DNA from 4 places in the Sinorhizobium sp. Y406 genome. Region 1 is predicted to be linked to each of the others. Evidence: riboswitches for the same ligand, from Rfam matches in the RefSeq annotation. Region 1 holds a riboswitch; each other region holds the start of a gene.
The links. A riboswitch is a leader RNA that binds a small molecule or an ion and turns the genes downstream of it on or off. The one in region 1 is predicted to bind cobalamin.

Region 1 (5,907 bases):
TCTCGCTGGAGACAGCAAGGGCGGCCTGACGGTCACCTCACGGGGCCGCGCTTCAGCGCATCGGCCCGAAAATCGCACTCGATTTTCGGGCCGATGCGCCGACTCAAAGCGGTACAGCGACCTTTGCGCGTCTGAAAAGACGCGCGGCGCTGTATGTTCGCAGCGCGGCCTGGCCTCCATTGCGAGTCGCGCCATTAACGCAAAGGGCGTGTTGCGGTTGCGCCAGCCTGCATAGACTCTAGAATGGAGGCAGAGAAAAGGCTGCGGCCGCTGAGGCGGCCGTTCCGCCGGAATGCAGGAAGAGGAAAGTGTCGGGATCTCCGAGCAATGCGCCCCGCGGCATCGCATGGCTTGCGGCTGCGCTTCTGCCGTTGGCATTGGCTACGGCAAACGAGGCTTCGGCTTCGAGCGTTTGTGAACGGCTTCAGGCCCGCCTCGCCGGCATGCCGACCACGTTCAGCTCGAATGCAAACCTCAGCGATTTCACCGGCGCCATTTCCCGCCAGAACATTGAGCTTCGACGCGCCAGGAACGAGCGCAGGCGGCTCGGATGCAGTCGCGGCAGCATCATCGTCATCGACGACAATACTCCCTTCTGCGCCGAACTCGACGACACGATCGCACGGATGGAGGCCAATCTCCAGGAATTGAAAGTCCATCGGCAGCAGCTGGTGTCGAACGGTCGCGCAGACGCGCGCCGGCGCATTCTCGCCGCGATGGAGATCAACGGCTGCATTCCGGTGCGCGGCGACGAGTGGGACGAGCTGGACGAGTTCGCGACGACAACCGAGGCCGACATCCATCGCAACATCCTCAAAGATCTGGCACCGGACGACGAGGATTATCCGTTGCTCTTCGAAGAGCCGGGGATGCAGGATTTCTCGCCGATGGAGGGATACGGGAACGGCCGCTTGCGGACCATGTGCGTGCGCACCTGCGACGGCGCTTTCTTCCCAATCTCGTCGAATGCCTCGCCGGCTGATTTCCCGCGCGACGCCGAGCTCTGCCGCGCCCGTTGCCCCCAGACCGAGACCGAACTCTATTTTCACGTGCTTGCCACCGAGGAGAGCGACCAGATGGTCTCGGCTTCGACCGGCAGGCCCTACCGCGAACTGCCGACGGCCTTTGCCTACCGCACGCGCGACGTCGCTTCACGAGGCGCCTGTGGCTGCAAGCCCGCAAAGGCAGCCGGGCGGACGAACCGGGAGAGCACCTCCGAAGCCAGTCTCGCGGCGAGCCCCTCGGTCGTGACGATCGGCGGCGCCAAGGTGGGAATGACGACTGAAGGCGCGGCCGCAAGGCCAACGAAAGAGCGCCCCTACGACCCGAAGAGCGCCAAGGTGCGCATTGTCGGTCCGACCTTCCTGCCGCCGGAAGAAAGCGCGATCGACCTCAAGAACCCCTTGGGACCAAGCTTTCAGCCGCAACAGGAGAATTGACGACGCTCACCTTTCACGCGATCTTATCCAGGCAAGACGTTGAAAAAGCGCGCTACCTCCGACCTGCATCAAGGTCCGCGGAAATGCCCCACTCCTCCTCGAAGGTCAGCTCTGCGAGCGGCAGTCGCTGGCGCCATCCCTTTGCCGCCAATTCCGGCTGCTGATAGAGCCGGTCGACGAAACCGAGGCATAGCCAGGCGACGATTTCGATGTGCTCCGGTATGCCCAGGATGGCCTTGATCTCGCTTTCATGAAAGATGCTGACCCAGCCGACGCCGACGCCCTCGGCGCGCGCGGCGAGCCAGAGGTTCTGCACCGCGCAGACGGTGGAGTAGACGTCCATCTGCGGGTTGTGGGTGCGCCCGAGGACGACCGAGCCGCCGCGGGTGCGATCGCAGGTCACGCAGATGCTGAGTGGCGCCTTGCGAATTCCTTCGAGCTTGAGTGCGCGATATTTCGCCTGCGCTTCGCCCGCGAACATTCGCGCGGCCTCCTCGTTGGCGCGCTGGAAGGCCTGCCACACCTTCTCCCGCGTCTCCTCTCCGCGCACGAGAATGAAGTTCCAAGGCTGCATGAAGCCGACGGACGGCGCATTATGGGCGGCGGCCAGCAGCCGTGCTATCAGGGGTTCGGGCAGCGGCTCGGAGAGAAATTCGTCTCGCACGTCGCGGCGGGTCTCGATCGCACGGTAGACGGCGGCACGCTCGTCCGGCGAAAAGGCTCCAGCTGCGACAAGGCAGCCGCTCGGGTCAGGCAGCATCGTTCGATCCCCAACAATGCACAACCTCCCGCCGTCCGCGCGGGGCCGGTCCATCTTGCCAGGCCGGTCTTCTGACTCCGGTTCGTCCGGCCGCGCCGCCTTCCCGAATCGCCTGAGGATTCAGTGGCAAGGCTCCGAATCTCTTCAGAGCATGACTGGCGTGGCCGTCCCCGTCACAGCGTTGGGCACGTGCCGGAATTGCACCGACTTCCCGATTCTCCCGCGCTTGCGGGCACCTGACGAGCGCCATATGGACACAGGCACCCACGAAAGGCAAGGCATGCCTTACAGCGCCGCGCGTCTTTCAGACGCCAAAGGTCGCTGCAACTCTTTGAGTCTGCGCGGGCCGGTAGCGCACGTAGGCGAAGGCTTCGCCTGATGGTGACCAGTTCGGAACATTCATGGTTCCCTGCCCGCCGAAGAGTTCGAAGAGGACGCGCGGATCGCCACCTTCCGGTTTCATCAGCCTTAGCCGCACGTCGAGATCGCGCGGGTGGTCGGAGACGTCGCCGTCATAGGAGAGTACCAGGAGGTTTCGGCCATCCGGCGACGGATGTGGAAACCAATCGCCATAGGGGCTGTTGGTGATGCGCTGAACATCGCTGCCGTCGGGCCGGATCCGCCAGATCTGCATGCTCCCGGTGCGGCTGGAGTTGAAATAGATCCACTTGCCGTCGGGCGACCAGTCCGGCCCGTCGTTGCGGCCCTCACCCCACGTCAGCCGGCGCTCCTCGCCGCCCCCGACGGAAATCGTGTAGATGTCGAAGACCTGGTCTCGGATTCCGCAATAGGTCAGCGTCCGGCCATCGGGCGACCAGCCGTGCCAATAGGAAGGGAGCTTCGGTGTGACGAGCCGCGGCGCGCCGCCCTCGACCGGCAGGAGATAGATCGCCGACTTGCCGAATTCGGTTTTGTCGCTGATGGCGAGCGTCGTGCCGTCCGGCGAAATCCCGTGGTCGTTGTTGCACTGCCGGGCGAAGCCCGTGTCGATCTCGACCGGCTCCGGCGCCCCGTCGAGCGCTATGCGATAGAGCCGTCCATCGCCATTGAAGACGAGGAAGCGCCCGTCCGGCGACCAGTTCGGCGCTTCGACCAGCCGCTCCGTCTGCCAGACCACGCGGGTCTCAGCCGTCGCGATGTCGAAGATCTCCACCGAACTGCGCATGGACTATCCCCTGTCGCGGAAGCGGTTGGTGATGGGGTAGCGCCGGTCGCGACCGAAATTCTTCTTGGTGATCTTCACGCCCGGCGCCGACTGCCGGCGCTTGTATTCCGCGATGTAAAGCAGGTGCTCGACGCGGTGGACGATTGCCTCCTCGTGGCCGCGTGCGACGATTTCGTCGGTGCTCATCTCCTTTTCCACCAGGCATTCGAGGATGTCGTCAAGCACCGGATAAGGCGGCAGCGAATCCTGATCGGTCTGGTTCGGCCGAAGCTCGGCGGATGGCGCCTTGTCGATGATGTTCCGCGGAATGACTTCGCCGGAAGGGCCGAGCGCGCCGGGTGGTACAGTGCCGTTGCGCCAGCGGGCCAGCCCGTAGACCTGCATCTTGTAAAGGTCCTTGATCGGATTGAAGCCGCCATTCATGTCGCCGTAGAGCGTGGCGTAGCCGACGGACATTTCCGACTTGTTGCCGGTTGTCACCACCATCGAACCGAACTTGTTGGAGATCGCCATCAATATCGTCCCGCGCGTGCGGCTCTGCAGGTTCTCCTCGGTAATGCCGGGCTCGGTGCCCTCGAACATGTCCGAGAGCGCATCGAGGAAACCGTGGACCGGTTCTTCGATCGCGACGATATCGTAGCGGCAGCCGAGCGCCTTGGCGCAGGCCTCGGCATCCATCAGCGAGGCCTCCGACGTGTAGCGGTATGGCAGCATGACGGTGCGGACACGCTCTTCGCCAAGCGCGTCGACCGCAAGCGCCGCGCAGATCGCCGAATCGATGCCGCCCGAAAGGCCGAGCACGACATTCTTGAAGCCGTTCTTGTTGACGTAGTCGCGAAATCCCAACATGCAGGCGCGATAATCCGCCTCCTCGTTTTCCGGAAGCCGTGACTGGTGCCCATTGGCCGAAACCCAGCCATCCGAGCCTTTCGTCCAATCCGAAAGCGAGACTGCCTCCTCGAACTGGCTCATCTGGAAGGCCAGCGACCTGTCGGCATTGAAGGCAAAGCTCGCACCGTCGAAGACGAGTTCGTCCTGGCCACCGAGCTGGTTGGCATAAATCATCGGCAGGCCGGTCTCGATGACCTGCTTCAGAACAACCTGGTGCCGCACGTCCACCTTGCCGCGATAATAGGGCGAGCCGTTCGGTGAAAGCAGGATCTCTGCGCCGCTTTCCGCGAGCGTCTCGCAGACGCCGAGTTCACCCCAGACATCCTCGCAGATCGGGATACCGATGCGGATGCCGCGAAAATTCACCGGCCCCGGCATTTCGCCGGCGTCGAACACGCGCTTCTCGTCAAATTCACCGTAGTTCGGCAGATCCACCTTGTCGCGGACGGCGATGATCTTGCCGGCATCCAGCACGGCCACCGAATTGTGCCGGCGCTCGGTTGCCTGGCGCGGAAATCCGACGATGACGCCGGGGCCGCCGTCAGCGGTCTCCTCGGCCAGCTTCTCGACCGCGCGCTCGCAGGCTTTCAGAAACGCCGGCTTCAGCACCAGGTCTTCCGGCGGATAGCCGGAAATGAAGAGCTCCGTCAGCAACAAGAGATCGGCACCCTGCCGCGCCGCGTCTGCCCGCGCCTCGCGCGCCTTGGCGAGATTGCCGGCAACGTCGCCGACGGTCGGGTTGAGCTGGGCCACGGCGATGCGTAGCGTCGAAGGTGCGGCATTTTGTGAGCTCATGGCGGGCCTGTCGATATTAGCAAATGAGTCCGTCGGACACCCGTACTATCGCATCCGGCGACAAAAAACCCACACGCAATCGCGGCCTGACGCCGAATATTCTGAATATCTCAGTGTTATCCGCCCGCCGAGGGCCGTCTTTTCAGCCACCGGAACAAACTCGCCTCGCCGCCGGTTCGGCCATTCATCCCCGGTTCAAGGTGACAGTCGTATGACAATAGGATGAAATTTTTGTGAAACTTAAGGGGCTGTTGGCCACGATGAAATTCATCGCCGGGAGGGATTCTCACATCTACGCCGAAAGGCCGAGCTTTACCGTCCGCCATGCCCGAACCTTGGCCGGCCTGCGAAGTGCGTTGTTCTCGCTATTCCTGGCGACAATGCTCGTCTTCGCCGTCGAGGCCGTCGGCCGCCACTCCATCTCCGACACCATGGGCTTTTTCGCGGATTCGGCGCGCCCCGCCTGGATCACGGTCGCGGTCTTCTTTCTCGTTCTGCTTGGGCTCGACGCTTTCTTGGGCCGGGAACATAAGGCCACCCTGTTGGTCGCCCCTCTTGCGGTAATCCCGGCCTTCATCAGCCAGCAAAAGCAGGTCTTCCTCTCCGACCCGCTCTACCCAACCGACTTTCTCTTCGGCCGGCAGATCATGGAACTGATGCCGGTACTCGTGAAGGACAGGCCATGGACCGCAGTCGGCATCGTGGCCGGCGTCATCGCCGCAGTTGTCGTGACCGCCCTTCTCTTGCGATATGCCTGGCGCAACTTCCCGCGGCTGACGCGGCGCGAGCGCCTGGCGAGGCTCATCTTCGCGCTGCCGCTGCTCATCGCCTTCTGGAACGTCATGGACTACACGCAG
Region 2 (5,907 bases), on a different replicon from region 1:
TGAAGGCCGGATAATCCTCCGCCACCACCGCACTCTTGCCGAGCCGCTGCACCAGCGCCTGCACCGCCTCGAAGGTTTCCCTGCTCGTCGCGATTCCCCGGATCAGCTCGACGAGTTGCATGACCGGAACCGGATTCATGAAATGCAGTCCCATGAATTGTTCCGGCCGGCTCGTCCGCCCCGCGAGGCGGGTGATCGATAACGACGAAGTGTTGGTGGTGAGGATCGTCTTCGGCTTCAGGCTCGGCGCGAGCTCATCGAAGATCTTCTGCTTGACCGATTCCCGCTCCGTCGCCGCCTCGATGATGAGGTCGCTCGCCCCGAGATCCTGAAGCGCCACTGTCGTTCGAATGCGCCCGAGGGCAAGGCGCTTTGCCTCCTCCGACGTCTTTCCGCGCGCCACCTGCCGACCCAGGTTCGCGCCGATCCTGGCGAGGCCCGCCTCCAGCCTTTGCGCATCGACGTCCATCAGCGTGACGTCGTATCCTGCAACGGCAAGCACATGGGCGATGCCGTTGCCCATCTGCCCGGCGCCGACGACGCCAACCGTCTCGATCGTCATTTTATTCTTCCTCGGCTTTTTTCGAGAATTGCCACCGTCCAGCCCCCAGAACCGGCGCGGCTTTATCGAGCGCCAAGGTGCTGCGTGACAGAATGATGGGCGTGCGTAATCCGGGCAAGCCCTCGGGATCGATGCGCAACTCCCGTGCCTGGATTTGCGGCTCGTCGATCGCTTCCGCCACCGTATTGATCGGGCCCCCCGGTACGCCCGCTTTCTCCAATGCCGCAATCAGCTCAGCCTTTGGCCGCAGCCTGGTCTTTTCCGCAAGCAGCGAACTGAGCGCTTCCCGGTTCGCCACCCTCGCCGGATTGGTAGCATAGGCCGGGTCGTCCGAGACGCCTTCGAGACCGAGCATGCTGCAAAGGGTCGCGAACTGCCGGTCGTTGCCGCAAGCGATGATCAGATGCCCGTCGGAGGCCGGAAACACCTGGTATGGCACGATGTTGGGGTGCGCGTTGCCCATGCGGCGCGGAACCTTGCCGCCTGCAAGATAGTTCATCGCTTGGTTGGCGAGCACCGCAACGCCGACATCGAGCAGTGCCAGATCGACGTGCTGGCCGAGGCCGGAACGTTCCCGTTCGGCCAATGCGGCCTGGATGCCGATGACCCCGTAGAGGCCGGTAAAGACGTCGATCCAGGCGACGCCCACTTTCTGCGGTTCGCCGTCGGGTTCGCCGGTCAGGTCCATGATGCCGCACATGCCCTGGATCAAGAAATCGTAGCCCGGCTGTTGCGCCCGTGGGCCCGCCTGGCCAAAACCGGTCACGGAGGCGTAGACGATGCGCGGGTTGATCGCGGCGAGGCTTTCAAAGTCGAGGCCGAATTTCTTTAATCCTCCGACCTTGAAGTTCTCGATCACCACATCCGCTTCCGAGACCAAGGATTTGACGCGGGCGAGGTCATCGGGGTCGCCGAAATCGCAGGTGACCGATGTCTTGCCGCGATTTGCCGCGTGGAAATAGGCGGCCACCTTTTCGGTGCCGCCCTTGCCGTCCGGCTGTTCGATAAATGGAGGGCCCCATGTGCGGGTGTCGTCGCCTTGCGGGCTCTCGACCTTGATGACTTCGGCGCCGAGGTCGGCGAGCGTCTGCCCGATCCACGGCCCGGCGAGGATGCGGGCAAGCTCGACGACCTTCAAGCCGGCGAGCGGAGCGCTGTTCGGCGCGGCCATCAGAAGAACGCCTGAATGCCGGTCTGGGCGCGGCCGAGGATCAGCGCATGGACATCGTGCGTGCCCTCGTAAGTGTTGACCGTCTCGAGGTTCTGCGCGTGGCGCATGACGTGGTACTCGATCTGAATGCCGTTGCCGCCATGCATGTCGCGGGCCTGTCTCGCAATGTCGAGCGCCTTGCCGCAATTGTTGCGCTTGACGAGGGAAATCATCTCCGGCGCAAACCTGCCTTCATCCATCAGCCGCCCGACGCGGAGCGAGGCCTGCAGGCCGAGCGTGATCTCCGTCTGCATGTCGGCGAGCTTTTTCTGGAAGAGCTGCGTGCCGGCGAGCGGCTTGCCGAACTGGATGCGATCGAGACCGTATTGGCGCGAGCGGAACCAGCAATCCTCGGCAGCCCCGAGCACCCCCCAGGAGATGCCGTAGCGGGCACGGTTGAGGCAGCCGAATGGTCCCTTGAGCCCAGAGACATTCGGCAACAGCGCGTCCTCGCCGACTTCGACGCCATCCATGACGATCTCGCCGGTGACAGAAGCGCGCAGCGACAGCTTGCCGCCGATCTTCGGCGCCGACAGGCCCGTCATACCCTTGTCGAGGATGAAGCCGCGGATCTGACCGCCATGCGCTTCCGACTTCGCCCAGACGACGAACACGTCGGCGATCGGTGCGTTGGAGATCCACATCTTCGAGCCCCGCAGACGATAGCCGCCCTCGATCTTCTCGGCGCGCGACTTCATCGAACCCGGATCGGATCCGGCATCCGGCTCGGTAAGCCCGAAGCAGCCGATCAGCTCGCCCGAAACGAGACCGGGCAGGTATTTGTCGCGCTGCTCTTCGGAGCCATAGGCGTAGATGGGATAGATCACCAGCGACGACTGCACGCTCATCATTGAGCGGTAGCCCGAATCGATGCGCTCCACTTCGCGCGCCACGAGACCGTAGGAAACGTAATTGGCGCCGGCCGCGCCATATTTGTCCGGCAGCGTCACGCCGAGAAGACCCGCTTGGCCCATCAGCCGGAAGAGGCCCGGATCGGTCTTCTCTTCGAGATAGGCCACCTCGACGCGCGGCAGGAGTTCTGCTTCCGCGAAGGTCCTGGCCGCATCACGGATCATGCGCTCGTCCTCGGCAAGCTGGTCGTCGAGGAGAAGGGGATCGTCCCAGGCGAAAGCGCTGCCTTGTGATGAATGCACGGATGGGTTTGTGGTCACGGATTCTCTCCCGATATCTTTTACGCCCCGATGATCTCGAACGGTAAGCCGATTTTCCCATGTAAGTACCGCTTGTTGCCGTGCGGAAAAAGCCGTATTTGCGTGTAATATCATTCATGGAATGCATAGCTGAGATGCGCCCGCGCCGGTTCCTCCCCTCGATAAGCCTTTTGGCCGCCTTCGAGGCCGTCCTGAAGACCGGCTCGACAGCGGCGGCAGCGCGCGAGCTCGATCTGACGCAGAGCACGGTGAGCCGTCTCGTCCAGAATCTGGAGCAGCAGCTCGGCCGCCAGCTTTTCGAGCGGCACAGGCAGAAGCTGATCCCGACGCAAGCCGCCCACGCCTATGGCCGGGACGTGACCCGCGCGCTCGATCTCATCCAGCGCGGCAGCATGGAACTAGCCGCAAATCCGGGTGGCGGCACGCTGTCGCTCGCCATCCTGCCGGCCTTCGGCACGCGATGGCTGGCGCCGCGGCTTGGCAGGTTCCTGGTCAAACATCCCGGCATCACGATCAATCTGGCAACGCGTCTCAAGCGCTTCAACTTTGCCGTCGAAGGCTTCGATGCCGCCATCCATTTCGGGGCGGACGATTGGCGCGACGCCGGCCACATGAAGCTGTTCGAGGAGCGACTGACGGCCTGCATCTCGCCAGCGCTGCTCAAGGACCATCCGGTTGCCGACGTTGATGGGATGGCCGGGCTGCCGCTTCTTCAACTGGAGACGAGGCCGAACGCCTGGCGAATCTGGTTTGCCGCCCATGGCGCGGAACCAACAAGCGTTACCGGAATGCTCTTCGACCAGTTCGCGACCATGACGCAGGCTGCGATCTCCGGCCTCGGCGTGGCGCTTCTTCCGGATTATCTGGCAGACGCCGAGATAGCGGAGAAACGCCTCGTTCCGCTCTTGAAGAGGGGGGTGCCAGGCTCGGGATCCTATTGGCTGGTCTGGCCGCAATCGCGGGCCAGTTACCCGCCACTCGAATCCTTCCGCGCCTGGCTTGCCGCGGAATTGAAGCCGCAAGCAACGTCGGCTTCCTGACCGCGGACGCGCGGCAGGGCCTACCCTTGACCAGTCGGGCTCAACTATCTATGGAGTCTCTCGACGGTTCCCCGACGGTGAAGCGAAGGGGATTAATAGGGAACACGGTGCGGACGACCCAACAGGGACCAAAACCGTGGCTGCCCCCGCAACTGTGAGCGGATTGCCGTCCATCCTCGTGGCGCCTCGAGCGCCGTGCCACTGTGCCAACCGGCACGGGAAGGCAGATGGACGACAGATATCCGTAAGCCAGGAGACCTGCCGTCATGCGTTCGCTCCAATGTCCACGGGCGGGGATGCCCGGAACAGGATATGCCATGACACATTTTCGCGCCTGGCTGCGCCTTCCTGAATTCGTTCCTTCCCGTTCGAGCCGCTCGCTCGAAACCGCTGACTGACGCGGCGCGACAGTTCCCGCCGTCCGCGCCGTGCGGCCGGTATTCTACAATCGGGGAGATCGATCCGTGACCATCATTCCTAACAGTCGCGGCAGCCTTATTGCCGTCGCTACGCTGATGTCGACTTTCGCCTTCGAGGCTCAGGCCGCCGAAACCACCTATCCGCTGACTATCACCAATTGCGGCCGCCCGATTACCTTCGATAAGGCGCCCGAACGCGCCGTCTCGATCGGCCAGAGCAGCACGGAGATCATGTATCTGCTTGGCCTGCAGCACCGGATGGTCGGCACCGCCGTCTGGCTCGGCCCGGTCATCGAGGGTTACGAGGAGGCCAATGCCAAGGTCGAGCGTCTTGCGGACAACGATCCGAGTTTCGAGAGCGTCGTTGCCAAGAAGCCCGACATCGTCACCGCGCAGTTCCAGTGGCACGTCGGGTCCGAGGGCATCGTTGCCAAACCGGAGCAGTTCGAGGAACTCGGCATTCCGGTTTACACCTCGCCGGCCGATTGCGTCGGCAAGGACAATACGGGTGGAGGCGATGGCGTTCGCCACGCGGTCTTCACCATGGACCTGATCTATCAGGAGATCGCTGAACTGGCGCAGATCTTCAACGTCCAGGAGCGCGGCGAGGCGCTGGTTGCAGAGCTGAAGGCCCGCGAGGATGCTGCCAAGCAGAAGATCGTGTCGGCGAACGGCAAGCTCTCGGCCGTGTTCTGGTTCTCGAGCGCGGAGCTCGACATCGACCCCTATGTCGCCGGCAAGAACGGTGCTCCCGGCTACATCATGCGGGCGCTTGGCATCCGCAATGTCATCGACAGCGAGGAGGAATGGCCGACCGTCGGCTGGGAAGCCATCGCCAGGTCCGAGCCGACGATCATCGTCGCGGGCAAGATGGAGCGTCGCCGTTTCCCCGCAGACGACATCGCCGTCAAGCACCAGTTCCTCAAGTCCGACCCGGTGACCAGTCTCATGCCGGCCGTCAAGGAGGGCCGCGTCGTCGAAATGGACGCCCAGGCGATGAACCCAACGATCCGGACCATCGAAGGGATCGAGGCCCTGGCCGAGGCTATCGAAAAAGCCGGCCTGACCCAGTGAACAGGATGGTGGGCTCCCTATCGAGGACAGGCGCCACAGTGCTGGCGCTTGTCCTGCTGTTCTCGGCGCTCTGGCTGGGTGCGGCGATCGGCGAGACGGCGATCCCGATGGATGTCGTCGCCCGGACGATCGCCAATCGGCTATGGCAGGCGGGCTATCCGCTCGATCCGATCAACGAGGGCATCGTCTGGAACTACCGTTTGAGCCGCGCCGTGGTGGCGGCGTGCTGCGGCTCGGCGCTGGCACTTTCCGGCGTCGTGCTGCAGTCGCTTCTGCGCAACCCGCTCGCCGATCCGTATATTCTCGGGATCTCGGCGGGAGCATCGACGGGCGCGGTCGCCGTTGCCATCCTGGGTTTCGGTGCCGGTCTGTTGACGCTGCCGCTGGGGGCCTTCCTCGGCGCACTTCTCGCATTCGGGCTCGTCAGCCT
Region 3 (5,907 bases), 280 kb from region 1:
CGAGAGCGCGCCGGCGACCAGCGCGAGGCTGGAGAGGTCGAAACCCGCTGCCGAAACCGCAATGAGGGCCGCAGCACCGACGCCGACATAGCCGATGCCCGTCCGTATCGAGTTGCGCACGCCGGCATCGACGCGGCTCCGCGCCATCACGTTCCTGTCGATCCAGCCCTGTATCCAGCGCGTCGCGGCGTAGCCGAACACAAAGAACAGGAGCCCGGCAAGAATGCCGACCAGCGAGATGGTGATCGTGCCGATCCGGATCTCGGTCAGGAGCCGATAGGCCCAGGATTCGATATCGGCGATCTGGAAGCCCCATTGGAGCAAGATGAGCGGGATGAAGAACAATACGACCAGCGCATAGATGCCGAGCCCCGCGGCAAGGCCGATCTGATCGAGCGCCACCGATTCGAGGTTGAACCGCCGCTCGAGATAGCGGCCGACGATCGTCTCCGCAAAAGCGCCTTGCTTGGCAACCGACTTTCCGGTGAGAAACCCGATATACATCATGACCAGGATGGCGCCGGTGATGATGATCTGGGTGGCGATGAAGCGCGCCATGCCGACATAGCCGGCAAGCGCGATGGCGACCAGCGCCGCGCCCATTGCCAGAAGCGATGCGGATATGATGCGCGGCCACGGGCGACCCGGCGCGTGGAGAGGGTCGTCGCGCCGCAGGACCGGCCGAATCCAGGCCATCGACATCAGGATGAGCCCGATGATGATCGACGCGACGAAGCTCTTTGCAACCGTCAATATCACGGGCGAACCAAGCGCCTCACTGATGCTCCCGAGCAGATAGTCGAGGCCGTTGACGAGCGCCATCGCGAAGATCGGCACCATCAGCACCTTGGCACCACGGTCCGAGACCCGCACGAGCCGCCATGCCGAGTGCGTTGGCGACAGGACGGAACTGGCAAGGCTCGTCACGAAGAACAGCACGACGCCCATGCCGAGCGTCACGGCAACGATCGGCGCGATATCAGGCCTGAGCACGTTGAAGCTGTCGAGGAAGAAATAGCTCGAGGCGGCGAAGGCCGTCAGCGCCATGGTGGGAATCATCGTCGACCAGAATGCCCGCGACAATTGCCGGAAATAGGTGGGCTCCTCGTCGTGACGCTGGAGAAAGGGAGCGAAGAGCCGATATCCCCCGGCGAGGAAAATCAGCGCCGCACAGAGCGACAGGAATATCGCGCTGAGGAAGGGCAGGCGCTTGTAGTTCCAGGCAAAGGTCAACCAACTGCTGACGCTGCGCCACAATGCGGTGGCTTCGGCCGCCGTCGCTGTAAACGCCTCGCTCAGCATCTCCGCCGAAACGTTCGTATGCCTCAGCAGCGTAGTGGAGAACAGTGCCCGACGTGTCGCGGTTATCGTGCCGGCAAGCCGTCGCGCCTCGCCGGCAAGACTCTCCGCACGGGCCGCGATCGCATTGATCGCCGCCCGTTCGGCAAGCAGTCGTTGTCGCTCCTCCGTCACGATTGCCGCCTCCGGCGGCTGGTCCTTGCCCGGCGGCTCGCCAAGCTCTTCCAGGCGCGCCTTGATTTCGTCCAGTCGTGGCCGGGTGGCCGCGGCGGCCGAAACGATCTCCTTGGCAAGAGCGTCGGCCTGTACCTTCAATTCGGCAAGGCGGGTGTCATCGTCTTTTGCATTGGCAACGCGCTCCCCCAGTCGCTTGAGATCGCGCTCGGCTTTGGTCAGTTGCGCTTCCGCCTGCTGCAGCACCGGCGATGCGGCAGCTCCGGCGCCCGCTTCACCCCGCGGCGCCGGTTGTCCCGACCGGGCAGGCTCGGCTGCCGGGGCGGGCGATTGTTGAGCGGGCTCGCTTTGCTCCACGGGCCGAGCCGCGTCCTGGGCCGTCGCCGGCGCGCCGCCGGCGAGCGCCAGCGCAACCAAAGCAAACAAGAGGGCGGTCAATTGTGCTGCCGAACGCAATTCAAGATCCTTCGCAATCCGTCTATCGCCGATGGGGTCGCCAAAGCGAGCGCCATCATGTCCGATCTGCATACGCAACAAGGCGAAAAGATGCAAAACGGCATCTTTTGCGACTTGCCCGTCAATGACCGCCCGCGCGTCTTTTTCGGACGCATTCAGACGCACATGCAGCGCCGCGCGTCTTATTAGACGCGCAAAGGTCGCTGTAACACTTTGAATTGCTGCATGTCTTTGTCCTTAAATCGAGGTCGATTAAAGGAGACATGCAGTAGGTCGCCGCATTCTTTGAATCGGCGCATTGCGCGCTTTGCGAGGACCGTCACTTCGCTCCTATGCCCTGAAGCGGAGCACCGTCAGAACCCCGCGCCAGGCTGGGCCAGATAGGCCTCCTCCGCCGGCGTCGACCGGCGCCCGACGATGCCGTTGCGATGGGGAAAGCGGCCGAACTGCTCGATGACCTCGCGATGGCGGATCGCATAATCGAGATAGTTGGGCTCGCCGAGCTCGGTAAAGAGCTTCACCGACATCGTCTGATCGGCGAGGTTCTCGGAATGCTCGAACGGCATGTAGAAGAAGGCGCGCCATTCCGGCGACACCGCCTTGTCGGCGCTGGCGCCGATGGCAAGCTGTGCTTCGCGCAGGGCGAGTCCGTCGGTCGCAAACGCCAGCGGCGATCCGCGATACATATTGCGCGGGAGCTGATCGAAAAGAATGATCGCGGCGAGCCAATTGCGCGGGCTCGCCCTCCAGACATCGTCGACATGCCTTGAAAGCGCCAGATGCGCATCCCGGAAGCGCTGCACGCACTCGCGATCGAGTTCGGCGCTCGGCGTGAACCAGTGCTCGTAGGAAAGCTCCCCGAACCAGAAACGCAGCACGTCCTCCGGTGTGCAGTTGGTGCTTTGGTCAGTCATTCCGGCCCCTCTCCTTCTGACGGTCGCGAGTGGTCAGATAGGCGATCGACTCCACGATTTCCAGCCGGCCCTCGGCGGCCTCCATCACTGGAAATGCCCGGCAAGCGCCTCGGAGACGATCAGCGCCGCCGGAACGCGGGCGAGATTGCCGCCGCCGGCGGCGCTCGGCCCGCCGTCCACGCCGCCATTCGCATAGGCGACGGCGAAGCCGACGAGATCGTCGATATTCTCTTCGGCCGCGACATCGCCGAAGAGATACGTCGCCCTGCCCGATGCCTGGAAGGCAATGGTGCAGGGACGGGTGCAGGCGGCCATGCACACCGTCCCGGCAATCGCGAAATCATCGGCGAGCGGCTTGCCGAGCGCCGAAATGCTGCCGTTGAGCATGGCAAGCAACCGGGCACCCGGTAGGCACGGCCCGCCTGTTAAGTGGCACTCGGTCGAAAGCGTTATCTTGTGCGCTGATTGATGCGAATTCGCCATGGCTGTTCTCCGCCGGCCCCTGCCAGCTTTGCAAGGGGGCCGCAGAGAATGGCGAAACTCGAAACCGACGATTGACGCCGGACAGAAGCCGCTTCTTTTCCATCGGAACACCCCGTCCGTTGTGGTTGATCGGTTCGATGGCAGGTCTCCTGGCTCGCGGGTCGCGGCGCATCCACGTCTTCCCGGCCTCCCGGCCAGTGACATGTTGTGGATGCGCTTTCCGCTCACAGTTGCGGGGGCAGCCACGGCATCGGCCCCTTTCGGGCATCCTCACCGCGTTCCCTTTTCAGCCGCTGCCGAGTTTCGGCAGCAGCACCATCACGCCCTTGGTTGCACGAGTCTCGGCTCGATGCAATGGGGTCGGGATAATGATCGACAGTGCCGTCCGCCCTTCTTCGCTGCTCCTTCGCGATCACGGCGGAAGACCGGCTCGCTATTGCAGCGGCCAGAACCACATCAGCAAGGGCACCGTGGCAAGGATGATGACGATCGACAGCGGCAGTCCGAGCCGCGGATAGTCGCCGAACCGGTAGCCGCCCGGGCCCATCACCAGCGTATTGCACTGGTGCCCGATCGGGGTGAGGAAATCCGAACCGGCGCCGATCGCCACCGCCATCAGAAAGGCGTCCGGCCTATAGCCGAGCGTGGCGGCGAAGCTCACGGCGATCGGGGCCATGACGAGCACGGTCGCGGCGTTGTTGAGAAACGGCGTCACCGCCATCGCCGCAATCAGGATGAGCGCCAGCGCCCCGGCCGGCGGCAGGTTGGTGGCTATGCCGCCGAGCCAGCCGGCGATCAGGTCCGAGCCGCCCGTCGTGCGCAGCGAGTCGCTGACGGGGATGAGCGCCGCCAGCATCACCAGGATCGGGCCGTCGACGGCCCGGTAGACGTCCCGCAGCGGGATGACGCGGAAGATCACCATGGCAAGGGCCGCAGCGAAGAAGGCGACCGGCACCGGCACCAGGCCGACCGCGGTCGTCGCCATCGCCGCCGCCAGCAGCAGCAGCGGCAGGGTGCCGCGCCGGATCGTGCCGAGCAGAATCTCGCGCTGCGCCAGCGGCAGGCAGCCGAAGTCCTGCAGGAAGACCGGCAGCTCGCTTCGCGCCCCCTGCAGCACCACGATATCGCCGGCCTGCAGCCGGATGCTGCCGAGACGCTGTTTCAGCCTCTCGCCCTGCCGGCTCACCGCAAGCAGATTGACATTGTGATTGTTGAAGAGCGCCAGCCGCTCGGCGGACATGCCGATGAGCGGCGAATTGCTGCCGATCACCGCTTCGATCGCCTCGATCTCCGCACGCGTCTTGTCGCCCGGCATCGGCAGCCGGTCGCCGGCGATCTTCAGCTTCGCCTGGGAGACGATGCGGTCAAGCGCCGCCGGTCCGCCTTCGAGCAGCAATATGTCGTCCGTCTCGATCACCACATCGGGTAGCGGCGCCAGATGCGTGCCGCGCCGGAAGATCGCGATGACGACGGCGCCGCCGTCGCCGATCCTGACGAGATTGCTCACGGGCTTGCCGATCGCCGGCGAACCGGGCGCGGCCACGGCTTCCGCCGTATAGTCGGTGATCTCGATCGCCTGATTTACCGAGACCTCCTGGCTCTTTCGCTCCGGCACCAGGCGATAGGCAAAGAGCAGGAAAACGCAGCCGACAAGGGCAAGCGAAGCGCCGACCGGCGTGAAATCGAACATCGAGAAACTCTCGCCGGTCAGTTCCGCACGCATCCGCGAGACGACGACGTTCGGCGACGTGCCGACCTGCGTCATCAACCCGCCCATCAACGAGCCGAAGGCCATCGGCATCAGGAAGACCGAGGGCTGCACCTTCGAGCGCCGGGCAAACTGAAACGCGACCGGGATCATGATCGCCAGCGCGCCGATATTCTTGATGAAGGCCGAGAGCACGGTGACGGTGACCACGAGCAGTGCAAGCTGCGCCCTGACCGACTGCAGCTCCGGCAGGAAACGCTGGATCGCCGCATCCACGATGCCCGAGCGGGCAACGCCGGCGCTGACGATCAGGGCGCTCGCGACGATGATGACGATATCATCGCTGAAGCCGGCAAAGGCACCGTTGAAAGGCACGATGCCGACCGCCACCGAAAGCATCAGCGCCGAGCAGGCGATGACGTCGTAGCGAAATCGCCCCCACACGAAGAAGACCATCATTGTGCCGATGACGATAAACGAGAGAAGCTGGTCGGCGGTCATAAGCGAGTACCTGAAGCAACGACTGGTCGGACACGGGCCCATTTTTCGACAGACCACCCGGCCGGTCTTGGACGGCGCATCGCTTGGACGGCCGCCCACCGCCTGGCGAGTCTCCCCCTACATCCTCTGAAGCATCCATCCGATGCAACTGAAATATCGCGGAACTCCCCGCCGGGCGCCCGGTCCTCACCAGGAAACTGCGCCGTACCCCTGCCTTTTCTTGGATCGCGTTCGAAGAAAGGATAAGATGTACGAGCAGTTGAAGAACCGGCAATGGTTCTTCGCCTTTGAATTTCGCCTCGACCGGATGCCATCAGGAACGCCGGCATGAAGATCGTCCTTGCCGTTCTCTACGCGACGCTTGCGCTCGCT
Region 4 (5,907 bases), 600 kb from region 1:
CCGTTTGCACGGGGCTGCCGCTAAGAGACAGGATCAATGCCAGAGTGCTCAACATCGCATCTGCCGATCATCAGCTCTGCCGTCGGAAGCTTCGGTTTCCGACCGGCTCCATCACGGGACTTTATCACAGGATCGCAAATCGGCGACTGTTGCGGTAAGCCGCGGCTACAATAATAGTTGATCGCCGCGTCAAAGGGCGCGGATATTGAACGAGGCCGCCCCGATGCTCCATGCCGCGCCCTTCAGCGATCTTGCCCGGATCGACCGCCTGCAGCGCGCCGCCTTCGATTATTTTCTATTGCATTCGGGTGCGCGGACTGGCCTCGTCGCCGATACGGCGCGGCCCGGTTCGCCGGCGAGCATCGCGGCAACCGGCTTCGGGCTCAGTTGCTATCCGGTCGCGGTGGAGCGCGGCTGGATCGGCCGGGGGGATGCGGCCCAACGCGTACTCACCGCTTTGCGCTTCCTCGAGGGCAGCAGGCAGGCGAGCGATTCCCGGGCGAGCGGCTATCGCGGCTTCTATTACCATTTCCTCGACATGCGGACGGGCGAGCGCGCCTGGAATAGCGAGCTTTCGACGATCGACAGTGCGCTGCTCCTTGCCGGTGTGCTGACGGCTGCCGCCTATTTCACCCGGCAGGACGCGGCCGAGGCGCGCATTCGCGATCTTGCCGAGCGGCTATACGCGCGGGCAGACTGGGCTTGGGCGCTCAATCGCGGCGAGACGATCACCATGGGATGGAGGCCGCCCGGGCGCTTCCTGAAGCACCGCTGGCGCGGCTATAGCGAGGCGCTGCTGATCTATGTGCTGGCGCTCGGCGCTCCCGACCATCCGATCGCGCCGGAAAGCTACGGCGCCTATGCCGCGGCACACGAATGGCTGACGATCGACGGAACGCGGCATCTTCACCAGGGCGCGCTCTTCATCCATCTCTTTCCGCATGCCTGGATCGACTTCCGCGCCATTCGCGACGGGGGCATGCAGGAGGCGTCAAGCGACTATTTCGAGAACACGCGCCGGGCGATCAGGCTCCAGCGCGCCCATGCGGAGGCGAATCCGCACGGCTTTGCAGGCTATTGCCGCGACCTCTGGGGGTTCAGCGCCTGCCATGCGCCACGGGGAAGGGCGAAGCTCCGCAATGGCCGTTGGCAGAGACTGCTCGGCTATGCGGCGCGCGGCGCCCCCTTCGGCGCCGATGACGGTACGCTGGTTCCCTGGGCGCCGCTTGCTGGCCTGCCATTCGAGCCGGACGCCTGCCTGAGCGGCCTTTCCCACCTGCTCGCCCGCTATCCGGCGCTGCTTCGCGAGGGGCGCCTTCCCGGCGGCTTCAATCCGAGCCTGCCGGGTGAGGGGCCCGAAGGCTGGGTGGACGATCGCGTCGTCGGGCTTGACCAGGGACTCACGGTCATGATGATCGAGAACTGGCGAAGCGGCTTGCTTTGGGAGCTGACGCGCGGCATTCCGGCGTTCACGCGGGGGCTGGAAAGGGCGGGCTTTACGGGCGGATGGCTTTCACCGCGTGTGCTGAGTAAGAGAGGCGGCCTTTGCGCCTCGCATGAGACGGGCGGCGCTGGAGTGTGAATGGTGAGGAGGGTGCAGGGCCGATGCGGGAGAGCGGGGGATTTGCGGCGTCGATCGATTGGCTCACGGCTGCCTTTCCGGAAGTTGGCTGCTCGCTCGAGGGGCCGATGGGCTTCGCGGTCACGGCCGCCTTCTGGGCGGAGGGCTCGACCGGAATGGAGGCCTGCCTTGCCTATCAGGACCGCTTCGCCTCCGGGATGGACGACAAGATCCGGGCGGCGCATCTGATCGCCTTCTACTGTCACCCACTCGGCCTCGCGATGGGCGCTGTCTATCTCGCCACCGGCCTTGTGCCCCGGATCGCGGGGCTCCGCTTCGAGACCTATCCGCGGATCGATGGCGGGCGAAGCTTCGAGGCTGGCCGCTTTCATTTCCTCCTCGATGCGCCGTCTGCGGCCGCCGGGAAAGGTGAGGAGGGGGAGCAACAGTTCCACGATGGCTTCGTCCTGCATATGAAATCGATCATAGCGCTCATCAAGCGCCGCTGCGGTCTTTCCGCACGGGCGCAATGGCGGCTTGCGACCGACGGCCTGGCGGGCGCTTTCCTGGAAATCGGGCGTCTGCGGGGGGAGCAGGCGGTCGCGATCGAGCGGGCTCTCGCCATCGTCAAACGCGCGGGCTCACCGCTCGCGTCGCGCGACCTGCGATATGAAGAGATAAGCGTCGAAACCCCGGGCGGTGCGCTTTGTCGAACCTATCGGATGCGCAGCGGCTGCTGTCTCTACTATCGGACGGAAGGCGGCGATTTCTGCGACACCTGCGTGCTGCTGAGGGCCGAGACACGGCGCGAGAGATTAAAGGCGCATTTGCTTGAGCCGGAGGGGAAGTCGGTTGGATGTGAAGTGGTGGATTGTCACCCACGATAGAATGGACGCACTCACCAAACTGACTGAGAATGCCCTTAGCCGAACCAAGCCCCTCCCCACAGGTGGGAGGGGCTTGGAGCCCGCGGCGATCGCCTGCGCTCCCAATACCCTTAGAGCATGATCCGACCGGAGTGAAACGAGGATCGATAAGATCATGCCTCAGAACGAAAGCGTTAGAGCGCCGATCTGATCCAGTCAGATCGAAACGCGCTCTAGCGTCTGCTCCAACTGGCGAGATTTGGGTGGAAACGGTGCGGCCGAGAAAGGGGTTGGGGAGGGGTGAGCCTGCTTAGCCGGCCTTCACGACCCGGTCGTTGATGAAGCCCGAAACGATGCCGAGGACGATCCAGAAGGCGAGTGTCGTGGCTAGTGCCGCAACCGCGAATTCCGCGCCAAGGACGGCCGGAACGTTGCTCGACATATCGAGCGGCTGCGGCGCGCCATAGGCGTGAGGTGCGGCGATCAGCACGAGGCCCGCGACCTTCGAGCCCAGTTCTCCGCGCAAGGCCAGCAGGTAGAGACCCGCGGCAGAGAGCAGCACGGTCAAGGCCCACCAGACCTGGCGCTCGCCAAGGTCGGCAGCCGGGAAGCCGGGCAGCTCCGGCGGCAAACCGAGCGCCGGCAGCATGTGCACGGCTAGCCAGCCGCAGGCGCCCCAGAGCGCCCCGTTTGCAAGCGTGATCCGATGGCCTGTCATGATGCTGATGCCGGCAAGCAGCAGCGAGAAGCCGGCGCCCGTGACCAGGTTGGCGAGCAGCGTTCCTGAAAAGCGGCTCATGCCGAACAGGATTCCGCTCTCCTCCTCGTGTCCGCCCTCATGGGCATAGGCGGGCGTTATCGGCGAAACGAAGGCGAGAAGTTTTTCGAGCGGCGAAACACCGTTCAGAGACGAATGCTCCTCGTGACCCGCAGCAGGCTGCTCTCCGCCCTCGAATTCCTCGGCATGCAGGATCAGCGGCGTGACGCGCAGTTCCTGGGCGGCGGTCATGAAGACGCCGGCGATCAGCCCGGCCACGATTGCGGCCAGAAGTGTCTTGACGATCATGTGTCGATTTTCCTCAATGCAGCGCTTCCCCTACTGCATGTCTCCTTTAATCGTCCTCGATTTAACGACAAAGACATGCAGCAATATAAGGTGCTACAGCGACCTTTGCGCGTCTGATAACGCGCGCGGCGCTGTAGGGAGCACGGTCCAGCCAACGCAGTCGGGCACCCCTACAGCGCCCTGCGCCTTTCAGAGCGCACAAAGGACGCCGATGCGCGAGCCGCGACATCATGCCGGATGGCATGCGCACATGCTCGGAGCGCCTGACGGCTCTGTTCAGCTTCGATCCGGAACGCGCAAGGCGTTCCATTGGCTTAGTGGCAGGGGAAGCCGTAGGAATGGCGGGTGTCGTGCGCCGTGTCGTGGAGCACGGCCGAATTTGCAAGGCCTGCACCGAAGACGAGGAAACCGCCGATCATAAGGGCAAGAATGCCCGCAACCAGACGATCGCTGAGGGAGAGCGAGACGCTCGAAACGTTAGACGTAGCCATGACAACCTCCGTGATGGCAAGGGATGTTCCCGATTGGGCGTTGCGCCCGCATCGATTGGCAGGTTTCCTGGCTCGCGGCGTCAGGTTTACACCAGGGATTTGCCTCGCCTTCCCAGATCGAACCGCCCTCTCGCGGTCCTTCCCAGTGGCTTTTTCCGGATCGCTCCGGAACGGCAAATTCACACCGCACTACAGTCGCGGGGTCGGCCGTGATTAAGATGCCCAGCTTGGGTCCACCCGTCACGTTCCCGTTTACTCCCGAAGCGCGTTCGCTTTCCGGGAACCAATCGATCCCCGATGATTAGGTGCGGCCGCGCCTGATGTCAATCGAGCCGGACCCGTAAAATGAACGGGATTGATGCCAGGCGCGGGCTTGCGAAATGGCGGGCGGCCGATCTTTCCAAAATGGTGCTGCGCCTCGTGACTGTATCGCGCCTCTCGTCTATCTCTGCAGTTGCGTTCCCGTTCCGAGCGCTTGCAGTTCCCGCTTGCTCGATCTGGAGATAAGTCATGGCAGCTTTCGTTCCCGGCCTTGCTTTTGCAGCCGCCATCGGTTCCGGCCTGATGGCGGGGCTCTTCTTCGTCTTCTCGGTCTGCGTCATGCGGGCCCTGTCGCGGCTTCCGGCGGAACAGGGAATCGCCGCCATGAACGCCATAAACGTGGCGATCCAGAACCCGTTGTTCCTGGTTGCCTTCATGGGCACCGCGATTCTCGGCCTGGCGCTGATTGTTGCTGCTTTCATAATGGGCGAGAGGGGGAGCTACCTGCTTGCCGCCGGTGGGCTCGCCTATCTCGTCGGCACATTCCTGGTGACTGTCATTTTCAACGTTCCTTTGAACGATGCGCTCGCAGCGGCGCGCGGCGAGGCTGCCGCAGCGCTCTGGCAGCAGCGCTACCTGACCGACTGGGTTCGCTGGAATCATGTCCGCACTATCGCCTCGATCGGGGCGCTGGCGCTTTTCGTGCTCGGCCTCGCCCGCAGTTGAATCAGGCCGTCGTCAAGGCATTGGCGAGGTCGGCGACGAGGTCGTCCGGATGCTCGATGCCGATCGACAGGCGGATGGTCGATTCGAGCACGCCGATCCGGCGCCTGACCTCGATCGGCACGCCCGAATGGGTCATGGCGGCCGGGTGGCTTGCGAGCGATTCGGTGCCGCCGAGGCTGACTGCGAGCTTGAAGATCTGCAGCGCATTCAAGAAGCGGAAGGCCGCCTCCTGGCCGCCGGCGATGTCGAAGGAGAATGTCGAGCCGGCGCCGGTGCACTGGGCGGCGAAGACACGGCCGGCATTCGATTCCCCGTCGTCGAAGGGCAGGTAGTGAATGCGCTCGACCTTCGGATGGTCGCGCAGGAATTCGGCGACGATACGGGCGTTGTCGTTCGCCTTCTCCATCCTGACCGACAGGGTTTCGAGCGATCGGCCGATCATCCAGCAGGAATGCGGGTCGAGCTGAGTGCCGATCGCCCCGCGCAGCGCCTTCACCTGTTTGACGAGGGCCTTGGAACCGAGGACCGCGCCGGCGATCAGGTCGGAGTGACCGCCGACATATTTGGTCAGGGAATAGAGCGAGAGGTCCGCGCCATAATCGATCGGGTGCTGGAACACCGGGCCGAGCAGGGTGTTGTCGCAGGCGAAAATCGGCCGGTGCCCCATTTTTTCGCCGATCCCGTCGGCGATGCGGCGGATCAGGGAGATGTCGACGAGGCTGTTGGTCGGATTGGCCGGCGTCTCGATCAGAATGAAGGCGACGCGGCCTTTCTTCATCGCCTCCTCCGCCGCGCCGTTGACCGCCTGCTCGTCTATGCCGTCGGCAAATCCAACGGCGGAGACGCCGAGATTCGGAAGGGTTTTCGCCAGCAGCGTTTCGGTGCCGCCGTACAGCGGCTGCGAATGCAGGATGACATCGCCCGGGCGAACGAAGG

Region 2: another riboswitch for cobalamin. It lies ahead of AC4P1R_RS24290 (ABC transporter substrate-binding protein); the one in region 1 lies ahead of bluB (5,6-dimethylbenzimidazole synthase).
Region 3: another riboswitch for cobalamin. It lies ahead of AC4P1R_RS09040 (DUF1636 family protein); the one in region 1 lies ahead of bluB (5,6-dimethylbenzimidazole synthase).
Region 4: another riboswitch for cobalamin. It lies ahead of AC4P1R_RS10560 (CbtB domain-containing protein); the one in region 1 lies ahead of bluB (5,6-dimethylbenzimidazole synthase).

The regions. Positions count from the first base shown of each region.
Region 1 is NZ_CM178974.1:1,608,324-1,614,230, forward strand. Features, by position in the region: gene AC4P1R_RS07715 (acyl-homoserine-lactone synthase) at 1-29, shown strand, start outside; gene AC4P1R_RS07720 (DUF2865 domain-containing protein) at 309-1,439, shown strand; gene bluB (5,6-dimethylbenzimidazole synthase) at 1,492-2,199, opposite strand; cobalamin riboswitch at 2,244-2,454, opposite strand; gene AC4P1R_RS07730 (TolB family protein) at 2,504-3,364, opposite strand; gene AC4P1R_RS07735 (NAD+ synthase) at 3,368-5,050, opposite strand; gene AC4P1R_RS07740 (LTA synthase family protein) at 5,311-5,907, shown strand, end outside.
Region 2 is NZ_CM178975.1:1,573,794-1,579,700, forward strand. Features, by position in the region: gene AC4P1R_RS24270 (3-hydroxybutyryl-CoA dehydrogenase) at 1-562, opposite strand, end outside; gene AC4P1R_RS24275 (CaiB/BaiF CoA transferase family protein) at 564-1,733, opposite strand; gene AC4P1R_RS24280 (acyl-CoA dehydrogenase) at 1,733-2,848, opposite strand; gene AC4P1R_RS24285 (LysR family transcriptional regulator) at 3,079-3,984, shown strand; cobalamin riboswitch at 4,032-4,264, shown strand; partial or broken gene AC4P1R_RS24290 (ABC transporter substrate-binding protein) at 4,527-5,477, shown strand; gene AC4P1R_RS24295 (FecCD family ABC transporter permease) at 5,483-5,907, shown strand, end outside.
Region 3 is NZ_CM178974.1:1,883,514-1,889,420, forward strand. Features, by position in the region: gene AC4P1R_RS09025 (mechanosensitive ion channel domain-containing protein) at 1-1,929, opposite strand, end outside; gene AC4P1R_RS09030 (hypothetical protein) at 1,987-2,118, shown strand; gene AC4P1R_RS09035 (DUF924 family protein) at 2,283-2,843, opposite strand; gene AC4P1R_RS09040 (DUF1636 family protein) at 2,928-3,326, opposite strand; cobalamin riboswitch at 3,449-3,661, opposite strand; gene AC4P1R_RS09045 (SLC13 family permease) at 3,760-5,535, opposite strand; gene AC4P1R_RS09050 (hypothetical protein) at 5,863-5,907, shown strand, end outside.
Region 4 is NZ_CM178974.1:2,207,993-2,213,899, reverse strand. Features, by position in the region: gene AC4P1R_RS10580 (DUF1194 domain-containing protein) at 1-55, opposite strand, end outside; gene AC4P1R_RS10575 (glucoamylase family protein) at 224-1,582, shown strand; gene AC4P1R_RS10570 ((2Fe-2S)-binding protein) at 1,606-2,448, shown strand; gene AC4P1R_RS10565 (CbtA family protein) at 2,738-3,493, opposite strand; gene AC4P1R_RS10560 (CbtB domain-containing protein) at 3,808-3,984, opposite strand; cobalamin riboswitch at 4,025-4,287, opposite strand; gene AC4P1R_RS10555 (anthrone oxygenase family protein) at 4,495-4,971, shown strand; gene AC4P1R_RS10550 (cystathionine gamma-synthase family protein) at 4,973-5,907, opposite strand, start outside.